3 regions of the Pseudomonas sp. zfem002 genome follow, and region 1 is predicted to be linked to each of the others. Evidence: predicted binding sites of a transcription regulator. Region 1 holds the regulator's gene; each other region holds the start of a gene.
The links. Region 1 encodes FliA, which starts transcription of late flagellar genes. Its sites were predicted from a motif close to CTAAAGTTTNNNNNNNNNNNGCCGNTAA; they were not measured.
Positions count from the first base shown of each region.

Region 1 (5,285 bases):
GCGGCTGGAGCGGCGCTCGCCACGGCATCGGCGGCGAACTTGCCCTTGCCGTGCAGTTGATCCAGCAGCGCTTCGAACTCGTGTTCGGTGATGTGATCGCTATCACCGGCGGCAACCGGCGCTTCGCTGACCACGGCAGCCGCCCCGGCAGCGGGCAGCCCGTCGACGACGAAGGAGCCCTTGCCATGCAACTGGTCGAGCAGCGCTTCGAACTCGGCGTCGGTGATTTCGTCGCTCGGTTCGGCGCCCACCTCGGCCACCGGAGCGGCGGCGCTGACACCCGGCAGGCCGTCGGCGGCGAACTGGCCCTTGCCATGCAACTGGTCGAGCAGGGATTCGAATTCAGCGTCGGTGATTTCGTCGCTGGCGACGTTTTCGTCCTGCGCCTGCGCGGCGTCATGCACGGCGCTCAGCGAGTCGAGCAACTGCTCGAATTCGCTGTCGGTGATGTCACCGGCGGCACTGGCGGCGGGTTCGGGCTCCGGCTCCGCCGCGACAGGCGCGGGTGCGGCGGCCGCTTCGGCGCCGGCAGGCTCGGCCAGGCGCGCCAGGGCACCGAGCAGTTCCGGCGTGGCCGGGGTGATATCGCTGCGCTCGCGAACCTGGCCGAACATGCTGTTGACCGTGTCCAGGGCTTCCAGGACCACGTCCATCAGTTCGGCATCGACCCGGCGCTCTCCCTTGCGCAGGATGTCGAAGACGTTCTCGGCGATATGGCAGCACTCCACCAGCTCGTTGAGCTGGAGGAAGCCGGCGCCCCCTTTTACAGTGTGAAAACCGCGAAAGATTGCATTGAGCAGGTCGGCATCATCCGGACGGCTTTCCAGCTCGACCAGTTGTTCGGACAGTTGCTCAAGAATTTCGCCGGCCTCTACCAGGAAATCCTGCAGGATTTCTTCATCGGCGCCGAAGCTCATCAAACGTGCTCCCTAAAAACCCAGGCTGGACAGCAGATCATCGACATCGTCCTGACCGGACACGACGTCTTCCCGTTTATCGGCATGAATCTGTGGTCCTTCACCCCGAGTCGGATTTTTGTATTGGTCACTCTCGGCAAGCATTTCCTGGCGGTCATGCTCGATACCGGCGAAGCGGTCGACCTGACTGGCCATCAACACGAGCTTGAGCAGATTCTTTTCGACTTCAGTGACCAGCGAAGTCACGCGCTTGATCACCTGGCCGGTCAGGTCCTGATAGTCCTGGGCCAGAAGAATGTCGTTGAGGTAACCGCCGACCTTGTGGCTGTCCTCGGCACTGCGTGCGAGGAACCTGTCGACACGCTGGACCAGCTCGCGAAACTCCGGCGCCGCCACTTCCTTGCGCATGAAGCGCTGCCAGTCGATCTGCAGCGCGCGGGCTTCGTCGCCCAGCTCGTGGAGCACCGGGGTGCCTTGCTCGACCAGGTCCATGGTGCGATTGGCCGCCGCCTCGGTGAGCTTGACCACATAGGCCAGGCGCTCGGTGGCGTCGGTGATCTGGGACATTTCCTCGGCCTGCGGGCCGTTGGTGTCGATCTGGAAGCTGACGATCGCACTGTGCAGTTCGCGCGTGAGTTTGCCGACTTCCTGGTACAGGCCGCGGTCACGGGTCTGGTTCAGCTGATGGATCAGTTGCACCGCGTCGCCGAACTGGCCTCGTTCGAGGCTCGCGACCAGCTCCTGGGCATGTTTCTTCAGGGTCGACTCGAAGTCGCCCAAAGATGATTCTTTATGGTCCATAGCGCCCCCGTTGCACGCCTCAGCCGTTGACGCGTTCGAAGATCTTGTCGATTTTCTCTTTCAGCACCTGGGCGGTGAAAGGCTTGACCACATAGCCGTTGACGCCAGCCTGGGCCGCTTCGATGATCTGCTCGCGCTTGGCTTCGGCAGTCACCATCAGCACGGGCAGGTGTTTCAGACGCTCTTCGGCGCGCACCTTGCGCAGCAGGTCGATACCGGTCATGCCAGGCATGTTCCAGTCGGTGACCAGGAAGTCGAAGTTGCCGGTTTCCAGCATGGGCAGCGCGGTAGTGCCGTCGTCGGCCTCGTGCGTGTTGGTGAAGCCCAGATCACGCAACAGGTTCTTGATGATCCGCCGCATCGTCGAAAAGTCGTCAACGATGAGGATTTTCATTTCTTTGTTCAATTAGACCTCCAAGCAGTCTTTAACGCGCTCAGCGCTGAACGCGCGTTCAATCAATTCCGGCTACCACGTTGTCACGACTGCATCGAACCTGCGTTCAACGCGCCCGCCATTCCCCCAGCCGACTGCGCAGACGGGCCGCGCACTGGCTATGCAACTGGCTGACGCGCGACTCGCTGACCCCCAGGACCTCACCGATTTCCTTGAGGTTCAGCTCTTCGTCGTAGTACAGCGCCAGGACCAGACGCTCGCGTTCCGGCAGGTTGGCGATGGCATCGGCCAGGGCTGCCTGAAAGCGTTCGTCCTCCAGATCGCGCGAGGGCTCGAGCTGGGCACTGGCGCCATCCTCGTGCAGACCTTCATGCTCGCCGTCCTGCAACAGGTCGTCGAAGCTGAACAGGCGACTGCCCAAGGTATCGTTCAAAATCCCGTAGTAATCATCGAGACTCAATTGAAGTTCGGCAGCAACCTCGTGATCTTTAGCGTCACGGCCGGTTTTTGCTTCAATTGCACGAATCGCGTCGCTGACCATGCGGGTATTGCGGTGTACCGAGCGCGGCGCCCAGTCGCCCTTGCGCACTTCGTCGAGCATGGCGCCACGGATGCGGATACCGGCATAGGTCTCGAAACTGGCGCCCTTGCTCGAGTCGTATTTGTTGGCGACTTCGAGCAGACCGATCATCCCGGCCTGGATCAGATCCTCCACCTGCACGCTGGCCGGCAGCCGCGCCAGCAGGTGATAGGCGATCCGCTTGACCAATGGGGCGTAACGCTCGATCAGTTCGTACTGGGCGTCACGGGAGGCCTTGCTGTACATACGGTAGCCGCTCGCGCTCATAGCACAGGTCCCGCGCTGGTAGGTTGCACCAGACGTTCGACGAAAAATTCCAGGTGTCCGCGCGGGTTGGCCGGCAGCGGCCAGCTATCGACCTTCTGGGCGATCGCCTTGAAAGCCAGCGCGCACTTGGAACGCGGGAAGGCTTCATAGACCGCTCGCTGCTTCTGCACCGCCTTGCGCACGCACTCGTCGTAGGGCACCGCACCGACGTATTGTAGGGCGACGTCGAGGAAGCGATCCGTGACCTTGGTCAACTTGGCGAACAGATTGCGCCCTTCCTGCGGGCTTTGCGCCATGTTGGCGAGCACGCGGAAGCGGCTCATGCCGTAGTCGCGGTTGAGCAGCTTGATCAGGGCGTAGGCGTCGGTGATCGAGGTCGGTTCGTCGCAGACCACCAGCAGGACTTCCTGGGCGGCGCGGACGAAGCTGACCACCGAGTCACCGATACCCGCGGCGGTGTCGATCACCAGCACGTCGAGGTTGTCGCCGATTTCGCTGAAGGCCTGGATCAGCCCGGCGTGCTGCGCCGGAGCCAGGTGCACCATGCTCTGGGTGCCCGAGGCCGCCGGGACGATGCGCACACCGCCGGGGCCCTGGAGGAGGACGTCGCGCAGCTCGCAACGGCCTTCGATGACGTCGGCCAACGTGCGCTTGGGGGTGAGCCCGAGCAGTACGTCGACATTGGCCAGGCCAAGGTCGGCGTCCAGCAGCATGACGCGACGACCGAGCTCGGCCAGTGCCAGCGAGAGGTTCACCGACACGTTGGTCTTGCCAACGCCACCTTTGCCGCCGGTCACGGCGATCACCTGTACGGGATGCATGCTACCCATATTTGTTCTTTACCTTGTCTTGCTTAGACCGAGGCCACATGACGGGCCGCGCTGGCTACAACCGCGAACTGCCACGCGGACCCTGTGATGCAGGTACTTTGCAACTGATACATATCCACCTCAGCCGACTCGCTTGCCGTCACTGTGGTACAGGTCGGCGAACATGTCGGCCATGGCCTCTTCGCTCGGCTCGTCCTGCATCTGCACACTCACCGCGCGGCTCACCAACTGGTGCCGCCGTGGCAGGTGCAGGTCGTCAGGAATGCGCGGGCCATCGGTGAGATAGGCCACCGGCAATTCGTGACTGATGGCCAGGCTGAGGACTTCGCCCAGGCTGGCGGTTTCATCGAGTTTGGTCAGGATGCAGCCGGCCAGGCCGCAGCGCTTGTAGCTGTGGTAGGCGGCGGTCAGCACCTGCTTCTGGCTGGTGGTGGCCAGGACCAGGTAGTTCTTCGCCTGGATGCCGCGACCGGCCAGGGTTTCCAGTTGCATGCGCAGGGCCGGGTCGCTGGCCTGCAGGCCAGCGGTATCGATCAGCACCACGCGCTTGCGCAGCAGCGGGTCCAGCGCCTGGGCCAGGGACTGGCCGGGATCGACATGGGTCACCGAGACATTGAGGATGCGCCCGAGGGTCTTCAGCTGCTCCTGGGCGCCGATGCGGAAACTGTCCATGCTCACCAGGGCCAGGTTCTGCGCGCCGTACTTGAGCACGTAGCGCGCGGCCAGCTTGGCCAGGGTGGTGGTCTTGCCCATGCCGGCCGGACCGACCATGGCGATCACCCCGCCCTCCTCGATCGGCTCGGCTTCCGGCACATGGATCATCCGCGCCAGGTGCGCCAGCAGCATGCGCCAGGCGTGGCGCGGGTCGACGATGTCCTGGGTGAGGTCGAGCAGGTCGCGCGACAGCGGCCCGGACAGGCCGATGCGCTGCAGGCGACGCCAGAGGTTGGCCTGGTGCGGCTTGGCGCCCTGCAGCTGGTTCCAGGCCAGCGAGCCGAGCTGGACTTCCAGCAGCTCGCGCAGGCCGGACAGCTCGGAGCGCATCGAATCGAACAGGCGCTGGTCGATGGCCGGGGCCGCCGGGGCGGCGACCGGGGCCGGCGCCAGCTCTTCGAGACGGGGCTCGACCAGCGGCTCGGAGGCGGTCAGCGGCAGGCCGGCGAACAGCTGGCGGTTGCCGGTATCGGTGTCGTTGCGGCTGCTCAGCTCGGCCTGGGCGGTGGCGATGCGCGATTCGGTCTTGCGCAGCTCGTCTTCCAGCTCGACGTTGGGCACCCGCGGCGCGAGAGCGGACAGCTTGTAGTCCAGCGCAGCCGTCAGCTCGACACCGCCAGCAATCCGTCGGTTGCCGATGATGGCGGCATCAGCCCCCAGCTCATCGCGAACCAGCTTCATGGCCTGACGCATATCGGCGGCGAAAAAACGCTTAACTTGCATAACCCACTACCTCAGCCGTTGGGGCCCACTGTGGCAACGATGGTGACTTGCTTGTTGTC
Region 1 is NZ_JAVYJH010000001.1:283,025-288,309, reverse strand. It holds gene RTI28_RS01270 (chemotaxis protein CheA) at 1-917, opposite strand, end outside; gene RTI28_RS01265 (protein phosphatase CheZ) at 930-1,718, opposite strand; gene RTI28_RS01260 (chemotaxis response regulator CheY) at 1,738-2,112, opposite strand; gene fliA (RNA polymerase sigma factor FliA) at 2,219-2,959, opposite strand; gene fleN (flagellar synthesis regulator FleN) at 2,956-3,789, opposite strand; gene flhF (flagellar biosynthesis protein FlhF) at 3,910-5,226, opposite strand; gene flhA (flagellar biosynthesis protein FlhA) at 5,238-5,285, opposite strand, start outside.

Region 2 (5,285 bases), 290 kb from region 1:
CGCCGTCGCCACCTGCAGGTTCATGTCGCTGATCCGGTCCACCTGCCCGGTGATGGCGCTCAAGGAATCCCCCGTGCGCTGGCTCGACTCCACCCCGGTGCCGGTCGCGGCCTGCCCGGCATGCATCGACTCCACCGCCGTACCGGTACCCTGCTTGAGGCGCTGGATCATCTGCTGGATCTCGCCGGTGGACACCTGCGTGCGCTGCGCCAGGGTGCGCACTTCATCCGCCACCACGGCGAAGCCACGCCCCATCTCGCCAGCCCGCGCCGCCTCGATCGCGGCGTTCAGCGCCAGCAGGTTGGTCTGTTCGGAAATGCTGCGGATCACCGCCAGCACCTTGTCGATCGAGGCCACTTCCTCGGCCAGCTGGCTCACCGCCGCGGCCGCGGTGCCGATCTCGCCGGACATGCCCTCGATATGCGCAATCGACCGCTGCACCACCTGGCGCGCTTCCAGCGCCTCGTCCCGCGCGGTCTGCGAGGCGTGCGCCGCTTCGCCGGCATTGCGCGCGATGTCCTGCACGGTCAGGCCCATTTCATGCACCGCGGTGGCGACCATCTCGGTCATTTCCTGCTGCTTGCCGGACCGCTCGGCGGTACTCACCACCACATGGATCACCTGCCCCACCGCCGTGCGCAGCTGCTCGCTGGTGCCCAGCACTTCGCCGATCAGCTTGCGCTGGCTGTCGAGGAAACGGTTGAAACCGCGGGCCAGGTCGCCCAGTTCGTCGCGACGGCTGTCGTCGAGACGGTGGCTGAGGTCGCCACCACCATCGCCGATGGCCACCAGCGCGGCGGTGACCTGGCGGATCGGCCGCACGATGCCCCGCGCCAGCAGCACCACCAGCAGCAGCGACAACAGCGCCACCGCCCCGCCGATCAGGCTGGTCAGCCATACGGTTTCATGCACCTCGGCATAGATCTGCGCCTCCGGCACTTCGGCCACCAGATGCCAGTTCAGGCCGCGCAGCGGCAGGCTGAGGGCGACGAAGGATTCGCCATCGCGCTCGAAGCGGCTGCTCTGCAAACCGTCATGCGGTGCCAGGGCGGCCTGCGCCGCGGCCTCGCCGATCTGCTCCGCCAGGTGCCGCTTGCCCCCGAATTCGTTCTGCGGATGGACCTGGATCAGGCCGTCGCCACGCACCAGCATGACCCGCCCGCGCTCGCCGAAGCTGAAGTTGTGGATCAGCTCGGACATTTCCGTCATGCGCAGGCCCAGGCCGGCAATGCCCACCAGCTTGCCGTCCTTCTCCACCCGATAGTCGATGAACAGCGCGAGCTCGCCGGTGCTGCCGTCGATATCGATGTTGAGCATGCGATTGTCGCCACTATCGATGAAACCGTAGAACCACTTATCCTTCGGATTGTCCCGACTTAGCGTGCGATCCAGGCCCTTCTCGTTGTAGTAGTGGTTGCTCACGGTGGACGCGAACAAGGCGGTGAACGCCTGGTTCTGCTCTTTCAGCGCGTGCAGGTAGTCGACGAAGGCCGGGGCCTGTTCGGGGTTTTCCCCGGCGGCCAGCCAGTCGCGCAGCAGGGTGTTGTGGGCGATGTCGGCGGCAGCGGTGAGGGGCCGGCCGAGCATGCGCTCGATGTCGTTACGAATCGCCTCAATGCTCGCCGGCAAGGCCGTGTCGACCAGGTAACGCTCGGTCAGGCGATTGACCGCCACGGTGTAGATGCCAACCACGATCAAAATGCTGACCAACAGGGCTGCGCCCATGCTTGCGATCAGTTGCCATTGAATACTGCGCCGCCAGAACTGCATGGGTCGTCCTCTGAGAAATAGAACCTGTACTGCAAGTGACAGGCCAATTGTATACATCAGAGGTATACGATTTTTCCAGACCTATCGGTCAGGATCGCTGACGGCAACGCCACCGCTGGCAGGCAGAGAAGGATGAAGTGGCAGTGGGAGCCGCGAAGGGTGGCTCCCACGACAGGGATCAGGCGTTGTCGATTGCCTGGGAGATAGCCTCGACCGTGGCGCTGACTTGCTCTTGATAACGGTCAAGGGTTTGCTGATGCGCCTGCTGCAGGGCGATCTGCTGGGAGCACAGGTTCAGCGCCGCGAGAACCAGCAATTTGTCCCCGATCAGCGACGGGTAGCTGCGCTTGGTGTCGGCCAGGGACGTCTTGAGCATCCGCACCGCTTCGGCCAGTACCCGCTCCTGCCCCGCCGGGGCCTTGATCGAGTAGTCGTTGCCCATGATCGAGACGACATTGATCGTCTGCGCGGACTCGTTCATGCGCTGACGGTACCGCTGGCACGTTCAATCAGGGCCTGGATGCGGGCGTTGGTGGCGCCGTACTTTTCTTCCTGCTCCATCAGGTTCAGTTGCAGGCTTTCGTTTTCATCCTTGGCCTGGGCCAGTTCGGCCTCCAGTTGTGCATTGCGCTCGGCCAGCTGCTGATTTTTCTGCAGCAGTTCGCCGACCAGTTGTTCCAGTTGACTCAGGGTGGTGTCCAGCATGATCGCCGTCTCCAAGGGGGGAAATTACGGGGGCGCACACGATAAAGAAAACGTGACCGAGCCGCCAGAAATATCGGGGCCAGAGCCCCGCGCTGGTGCACATTGACCTGATCTGGATCACCCGGTTCCTGCATTTGGTCGGTAAAGCGAGGAAAAGGCGATGTTTTTTGTAGGACAAACCCTCAAGTCCGATCGGTTAATACCGATAGTTTTAAAAGCAATCTCTCCCTCGGCGCATGGATCGCGTCCCTTGATTTGGATCCGACCATGTCCCTACGCAACATGAACATCGCCCCGCGTGCGCTGTTGGGGTTTGCCCTGATCGGCGCGCTGATGCTCGCCCTGGGTACCTTCGCCCTGACCCAGATGAGCAAGATTCGCCAGGCCGGCGAAGACATCGAACAGATCACCGTGCCGAGCATCAAGGCCCTCGACCAGATCAACCTGCTGACCCTGCGCCTGCGCACCCTGTCCTATCGCCTGATGATCAACCGCGAAGCGGACCTGCTGCAGAACACCGTCAGCCAGCTGGCCGAGCGCAACAACCAGATCGACGCCGCGCGCAAGGTCTACGAGCCGCTGATCGCCAGCGACGAAGAGCGCAACGTGTACAACCAGTACGTCCAGGCCCTCGGCCAGTACCGCCAGCTGGAAAGCCGCATGGTCCAGCACTCCCAGGCCAACGACCTGCCGGCGATCCGTGAGATGATCAACCGCGAACTGCTGCAGAACATGGAGCAGATCACCGCGAACCTGGACAAGCTGGTGCAGATCAACACCGACCAGACCCGCGACATCAACCAGGCCGCCACCGACCAGTACACCAGCGCCTTCACCCTGGTCATCGGACTGCTGATCGCCGCCACCGTACTGACCTTCCTCTGCGCCATCATCCTGACCCGCAGCATCGTCAAGCCGATCGAGGAAGTGCTGGGCGTGGCCGAGCAGATCGCCGCCGGCAACCTGACCCACAGCATCCGCCCGGAAGGCAAGGACGAAGCCGCGCGCCTGCAGCAGGCGATGGCGAAGATGCAGGAGCAACTGCGCGACACCCTGCAGCAGATCGCCGGTTCCGCCACCCAGCTGGCCTCGGCCGCGGAAGAGCTGAACAGCGTCACCGAAGAAAGCGCCCGCGGCCTGCAGCAGCAGAACAACGAGATCGAGCAGGCCGCCACGGCGGTCACCGAGATGACCAGCGCCGTCGAGGAAGTGGCACGCAACGCGGTCAGTACCTCCGAGGCGTCCGCCGAGGCGACCCGCTCGGCCACCGACGGTCGCGACCTGGTGATGGAGACCGTCAGCGCCATCGAACGCATGAGCACTGACGTGCAGAGCACCTCGGTGCTGGTGGGCAACCTGGCCGAGCAGTCCCGCGATATCGGCAAGGTGCTCGACGTGATCCGCGGCCTGGCCGACCAGACCAACCTGCTCGCCCTCAACGCCGCCATCGAGGCGGCCCGCGCCGGTGAAGCCGGACGCGGCTTCGCCGTGGTCGCCGACGAAGTGCGCGCGCTGGCGCACCGTACCCAGCAGTCCACCGCGGAAATCGAGCGCATGGTCAGCAGCATCCAGGGCGGCACCGAGCAGGCCGTGGGCTCGATGCGCAACAGCACCGAGCGTGCCGAGTCGACCCTGAGCATCGCCCGTGGTGCCGGCAGCGCCCTGGAAACCATCACCGGCGCGGTGGCGCAGATCAACGAGCGCAACCTGGTGATCGCCAGCGCCGCCGAAGAACAGGCCCAGGTGGCGCGGGAAGTGGACCGCAACCTGGTCAACATAAACGACCTGTCGGTGCAGTCGGCGACCGGCGCGCACCAGACCAGCGCGGCCAGTGCCGAGCTGTCGCGGCTGGCGGTGGGCTTGAACGGGCTGGTGGCGCGGTTCAGGGTCTGATTCCGAACGGACAGACACGCAAAAACCCCCGTAGGAGCTGGCTTGCCTGCGAAAGGACCGCACAGCGGCCCCAAAATCGAGTCGACAACGCAATTTTGGGACCGCTACGCGGTCCTTTCGCGGGCAAGCCCGCTCCTACAGGTTCATATCCTCGACAGCACAGGTAGGAAAATTTCAGATTCCATCGAAATTTCCCAACCCCACCTACACCACTGAACAACACCCAACGCCAAGCCTGAAAACCAATTCCTACAAAATCGGCCATTCCCGACAGAAACCACCCCGCGGACACCTGATCCACCGCTTTGCCCCCGCACGATTTGAATCAATTTCCCTCAGCCATCCTCCCCCCGCACTCCCTACCCTCTCGCCGTCCCAACCCTCCTCTGAACGTCGAGACCCCCATGAACAAGGCCGCCGCCAGCAGCACCGTCGAATCTTCCCACACGACGCTCGACCAACCCCGTCAGACCGCTGCGTTCTGGTTCACCAGCAACTTCCTCCCGGGGCCCCTGCTGATCGGTTTTCTCGGTCCGCTGCAGGGCCTCACCCTGTGGCAGTCGCTGCTGGCGATCATTCCCGTGGTCCTGCTGGCGAGCCTCGCGCCCGCGCGGTTTCGCGACAGGTCCATCAGCCGCCTGCTGCTGCCCATCGGCCTGGTACTGCACATGATTCATCTGGAAATCCTCACGCGCATGGCCCAGCACCTGCTGCCCGGCATGCCCGTCAACTGGGCCGTGCTGGCGCTGGTCGGCGCGGCGCTGCTGGCCTTTCTCGGGCCACCCCTGCTGTACCGCTGGCAGGCGCTGCTGGCCCTGCCGTCGATCCTGGTGTTCGCCCTGCTGACCCTGGGCGCGGTGGTGCAACTGGAGGTGGACAGCGCACCGCGCCATCTGGACTTTTCCTGGCCGGCCTTC
Region 2 is NZ_JAVYJH010000001.1:571,425-576,709, forward strand. It holds gene RTI28_RS30215 (methyl-accepting chemotaxis protein) at 1-570, opposite strand, end outside; partial or broken gene RTI28_RS30220 (cache domain-containing protein) at 697-1,827, opposite strand; gene RTI28_RS02565 (cell division protein ZapA) at 1,949-2,251, opposite strand; gene RTI28_RS02570 (hypothetical protein) at 2,248-2,475, opposite strand; gene RTI28_RS02575 (methyl-accepting chemotaxis protein) at 2,743-4,368, shown strand; gene RTI28_RS02580 (hypothetical protein) at 4,773-5,285, shown strand, end outside.
Region 2: the regulator FliA is predicted to act here: its motif matches at 2,657-2,684, upstream of RTI28_RS02575 (methyl-accepting chemotaxis protein).

Region 3 (5,285 bases), on a different contig from region 1:
GGTATTCGCCGGGGCTGCGCGCATCCCAGATCGCCAGGTCGGCGGCGCCGAGGCGGCTCTGCAGGTACTCGCGGGTGGCAGTGGGTTCGTCGTGCAGCACCAGGTTGACCGGGCCGCCGGCGCTGGCCGGGACGTCGGTGCTCAGCTTGTTCGCCGGCCAGGCCTGCACCCCGCCATTGAGGTAGTGGTAGCGCGAGTGACCGATGACATCCAGCAGCCAGATGAAACGTCCGGCCCAGCCGCCGCCTTCATCGTCGTAGACCACGTAGGTGGCGTCGGGACGATGGCCCAGTTCTCCGAATAGCTTTTCCAGCTCGGCCTTGGCCGGTGCCAGGCCCGGTGCCGGTGGCTGGCCCAGTTGTGTGCGCTTGGGATCGACGAAGCGGGCGCCGGGAAGGTGGCCGCTGCCATAGCGATTGACGCTGGTCAGGTCGACCAGGATCAGTTCCGCCGAGTCGAGGCGTGGCAACAGGTCCGCCGGTTCGATCACCAGGGGCAAGCCAGAGAAGTCGGTCATCCAGATACTCCAGATCGGATCAGAGGGTGGCGATTGTAGCGCAGGGTCAGGCGCTGCGGTTGCTGAAGGTGGCGAGGGCACGTTCCAGGCACTGCGCGGTCCTGGCGAAGGCCTGCACGCTGACTTCCGAGAACGGTCCGCCACCCTGGTCGGCCATCAGCACCATCACCACCTTGCCGTTGTTCGACAGCGAACGCAGGAGCAGGTGCTCCCCGCGAAACAGCGCGCGCAGACTGGCGGGCAGCAGGGCGGAGAACTGCGCGTGGTTCTGCGGGGTCAGGCGCAATTGCGCGGATTGCGCCAGCAGGCGCTGCAGCAGCTTGCTCTGGGTGACCGGCACGGTGAGGTTGGCCGCCTGCGCCGGTATCCCGGCCAGTTGATGGACGCGCAGGAAACTCTGCGTCCTGTCGCTCATCAGCAGCAGGATCCGTTTCATCCCGCAGGCTTGCAGGGCGTCGCGGGCATAGCCGGTCAGGTGCATGGCGTTGGAGAACGGGCTGGGCTCGCTGAGCAGCTCGGCGCAGAACTTGCGCCAGTCGCCGAGGGCCTTGGTGTCCGGCGTCCCCGCCTGCTGCATGCCGCGGGGCACGTAGCAGGCATCCCACGGCCAGAGCAGCATCTGCGCTGGATGGAACACCCCCTCGAGCGCGTGCTTGCGCGCGCTCTGCGCGGCCTGATGGTGGCTCTGGCCCTGGACATCCTCCAGCGGCACCTGCAGGTAGAGCGCGATCAACTGTTGCCAGCGCTGAATGTGCGTGCCGGTCCACGCATGCTGCGACGCCAGGGCCAGGCCGTTGGCCAGCAGCACGGTATTGGCCGGGTGGTTGAGCCAGCGGCGCAACGCCGGATCGGCGTCCAGGCGCTGTTGCTGGCGCAGCGGGTTGTGGTCGCGGGCGATATGCATGACCTTGACCAGCAGCCGGCGCTCTTCCTGCAGCAGGTGGTAACCCTGGGTGACCCAGGTCGGCAGGCGCCAGAACTCGGCCAGGGCCTGGCACAGGCCGAGCAGGCGCACGCCGAACAGTTCCCGCTCCACTTTCGGTGCCGGCTCGCCGCGGTGCACCACGCGCAGTTCCCACTCCTCCAGCAATTGCGGGTGGGTCAGGGCAAGTGGCCAGAGCGGTGCAAGAAACAGCAGGCTGCCCCAGTGAATGTCCTGCCAGAGGCGGGCGAGACGGCTGGCGAACATGCCGCTGGCCTGCTGGCTCGCATGCTGGCTGATCATCTGCAGTTGGCGCAGGGCCAGGGGAATCTCGTTGGCCGGCGCCGTGGGCAGGCGCTCCACCAGCGACTCGACGCGGGCCAGGCCCAGGCGATTCAGCGCAACTTCGAGGTTTTCCGCCGGCTCGGCGATGCTGGCGTGGGTATGGCGATTGGCTTCGCGCATCACACTGAGCACCAAAGCCGGACTATCCTGCATGACTTCGGCAATGTCGCGCAGCGACCGGCGACTGTCCGCGATGGCGGTTTTCACGCGGTCGTGGCTATGGCAGGGAACCGGAAGGTGAGTGCTATCCAGTCGTTTGATCCAGGCGTCGAGAGTCTTCGGATTCGTAGTTGGCACGATGGTTTCACTAGGCATGCTGGAATTGGGCCAAGCTGGCTTTTCGCCTTGACTGGCTATAGTCTGGCGCAGAACTGCCGATAAGTAGAAGAAGAGTTTTACGAACTTCCGCCCCCGACCCGAGACCCGACAGTAAGTGCTTTCTATCTATGGCTAAAATTATCGGCATCATCGTCGTATTCGCGAGCGTGCTTGGCGGATACGTGCTCTCCCACGGCAAGATCGCGGCCCTGATCCAGCCTTTCGAGGTGCTGATCATCGGCGGCGCTGCGTTCGGTGCATTCCTCCAGGCCAACCCTGGCTACATGACCATGCATGTGGTGAAAAAGTCGCTGAGCATGTTCAGCAGCCGCTTTTCCCATGCCTTCTATATAGAAGTGCTCGGTCTGGTCTACGAGATCCTCAACAAGAGCCGCCGCGAAGGCATGATGGCGATTGAGGGCGACATCGAGGATGCCGCCGCCAGTCCCATCTTCGCCAAGTACCCGGCGGTGCTGAAAGACGAGCGCATGACCGCGTTCATCTGCGACTACCTGCGCATCATGTCCACCGGCAACATGGCCCCCCACGAGCTGGAAGGCCTGTTCGACATGGAGCTGCTGAGCCTGAAGGAAGAGCTGGAGCACCCGTCCCATGCGGTGACCGGTATCGCCGACGGCATGCCCGGCTTCGGTATCGTCGCGGCGGTACTGGGTATCGTGGTGACCATGGCGTCCCTCGGTGACGGCGACCAGAAGTCCATCGGCCTGCACGTCGGTGCGGCGCTGGTCGGTACCTTCTTCGGTATTCTCGCGGCCTACGGCTTCTTCGGTCCGCTGGCGCACTCGCTGGCCCATGACGCCAAGGAAGAGCTGAATACCTACGAAGCGATCAAGGCTTCCCTGGTGGCTTCGGCTTCCGGCATGCCGCCGTCGCTGGCGGTCGAGTTCGGGCGCAAGGTGCTCTATCCGAAGCACCGTCCGAGCTTCGCCGAGCTGGAACAAGCAGTCCGCGGTCGCTGATCCATGGAAAACAATCAGCCGATTATCATCAAGCGCGTCAAGCGCTTCGGCGGCGGTCACCACGGCGGTGCGTGGAAGATCGCCTTCGCCGACTTCGCCACGGCGATGATGGCGTTCTTCCTGGTGCTCTGGCTGCTGTCCACGGCCACGCCGGAACAGAAGATCGCCATCGCCGGCTACTTCAAGGACCCGATCGGGTTCTCCGAAAGCGGCACGCCGTACATCATCGACCTCGGTGGTTCGCCGCAGCTGGCGCCGGAAAAGACCATCAACCCGGAAGAGAAGGCCGAGCCGACGCCGGAAAGCAGCGTGATCAGCCCCGAGCAGGCCGAGAGCCTGGCCGAGCAGGTGGAGCGCGAGCGTCTCGAACTGGTCCTGCAGGAGCTGCAGAACAAGGTCGAACAGAGCCCCGATCTGCAGAAGTTCAAGGACCAGATCCTCTTCGAGATCACCCAGGACGGCCTGCGCATCCAGATCGTCGACGCCGAGAACCGGCCGATGTTCGACCTGGGCAGCGCGCGCCTGAAACCGTATTTCGAAGACATCCTGCTGGCCATGGCCGACACCATCAAGACGGTGCCGAACAAGATCAGCGTCAGCGGCCACACCGACGCCAAGCCGTATGCCGGCAGTGGCGAGTACGGCAACTGGGAGCTGTCGGCCAACCGCGCCAACGCCGCGCGGCGTGCGCTGGTCGCTGGTGGCTATCCGGATGGTCAGGTGGCGCGGGTGGTGGGTTATGCCTCGTCGTCGCTGTTCGACCGCGAACATCCGCTGAATCCGGTCAACCGGCGCATCGACATCGTCGTGCTGACCAAGAAGGCGCAGCGGGCCATCGAAGGCGAGCAATCGGCGCCGGACAATCCCGCCCCGGATGCCGCCGCACCGGGCGCGCCGGCCCAACCAGGTGCCGCGGCGCCGGCACCGCAGCCGGAAGCCGAACCGCTGCAGCCCCATGAGCTGCGCGAGAAGCTGAACATCTTCGAGGACGGTACCCTGAAGATGGATGAGCCTGGCAAGAAGCAGTAAGCGCCAGCTTAAAAAAGCCCGCCCGGAGTGATTCGGGCGGGCTTTTTTCATGGGGCTGTCATCTGTCCTCGTAGGAGCGTGGCTTGCCTGCGAAGGACCGGGCCACGGTCCCCAGACACATCACAAGCGGGACTGCTGCGCAGCCCTTCGCGGTGGTTCGTCACACGACAAGCCACGCTCCTACGGCGGCAGTGCAGGCATGCGGTGTATTGCATGTCGTCAGAAGCCCCGGCGCAGGCGGGCCTTGAGATCGGTGTGGAAGAACTCCGCGTTGTTGCGGTTGGTCTCGCCGGCATCCTTGCTGATGGCGCGGCGGAAGGTCTGCTCGTCATGGTAGGCGCTGACGAACAGGTCGATATGCTCGCGCCGGGTCAGGGTGGGCCAGCGCTCCAGGTAGCTGGGCAGGCTGCCTTCGCATTGATAGAAGGCCAGGCGGCGGTTCAGCTGGGTCGCGCTGCCGAGGCTGAAGGGGATCCACCATTCATCCAGGCCGCCCTGGCCGAGCACGGTGATCATGTGGGTGCAGGCATTGATATTGGTGTTGAGCAGGGTGCAGGTATCGTCGGTGGTCTGCTGGGCCTGCGGGTCGAACAGTTCGAGGCAGGTATTGATACCTTCGAGCTTGAGCCGTTCGTTGATCACGAACGCATCGAGGCGGTCAGGGTGGCGGTAGCTGATGAATACAGGCATCACGAAGCGTCCTTTCTGGTGAAAGCGGCGACGATCAGTGAATTCCTCAGGCCCGGCAATAGATGGCTGGAAACAAAGAATGGTCCTACGTTTCCGTGTGAATAGCCCTACAGATAAAGCTTACAAGCGGTATTCCCGGCCAGGGCAATACCGCTGTGCACTCAGTAGCTGTCCTGCGGCAGGCTGGCGATGATCGAGCGGTAGCTGTTCATCCGCTGCTGCTGGATGCGCCCGTCTTCCAGGGCCTTGAGCAGGGCGCAGCCGGGTTCGCGGTCATGCTTGCAGTCGCGGAAGCGGCAGCTGCCGAGCAGGTCGGCGAACTCGATGAAGCCGGCTTCGACATCGTCGCGGCTGACATGCACCAGGCCGAACTCGCGGATACCGGGGGAGTCGATCAGCTCGCCGCCGCCGGGGAAGTGGTAAAGGCGCGCGGTGGTGGTGGTGTGCTGACCCTGGCCGGACCATTCCGACAGCGCGCCGACCC
Region 3 is NZ_JAVYJH010000016.1:117,918-123,202, reverse strand. It holds gene RTI28_RS18790 (rhodanese-like domain-containing protein) at 1-517, opposite strand, end outside; gene RTI28_RS18785 (HDOD domain-containing protein) at 564-2,099, opposite strand; gene motA (flagellar motor stator protein MotA) at 2,231-3,082, shown strand; gene motB (flagellar motor protein MotB) at 3,086-4,111, shown strand; gene RTI28_RS18770 (TIR domain-containing protein) at 4,331-4,801, opposite strand; gene rsgA (small ribosomal subunit biogenesis GTPase RsgA) at 4,963-5,285, opposite strand, start outside.
Region 3: the regulator FliA is predicted to act here: its motif matches at 2,138-2,165, upstream of motA (flagellar motor stator protein MotA).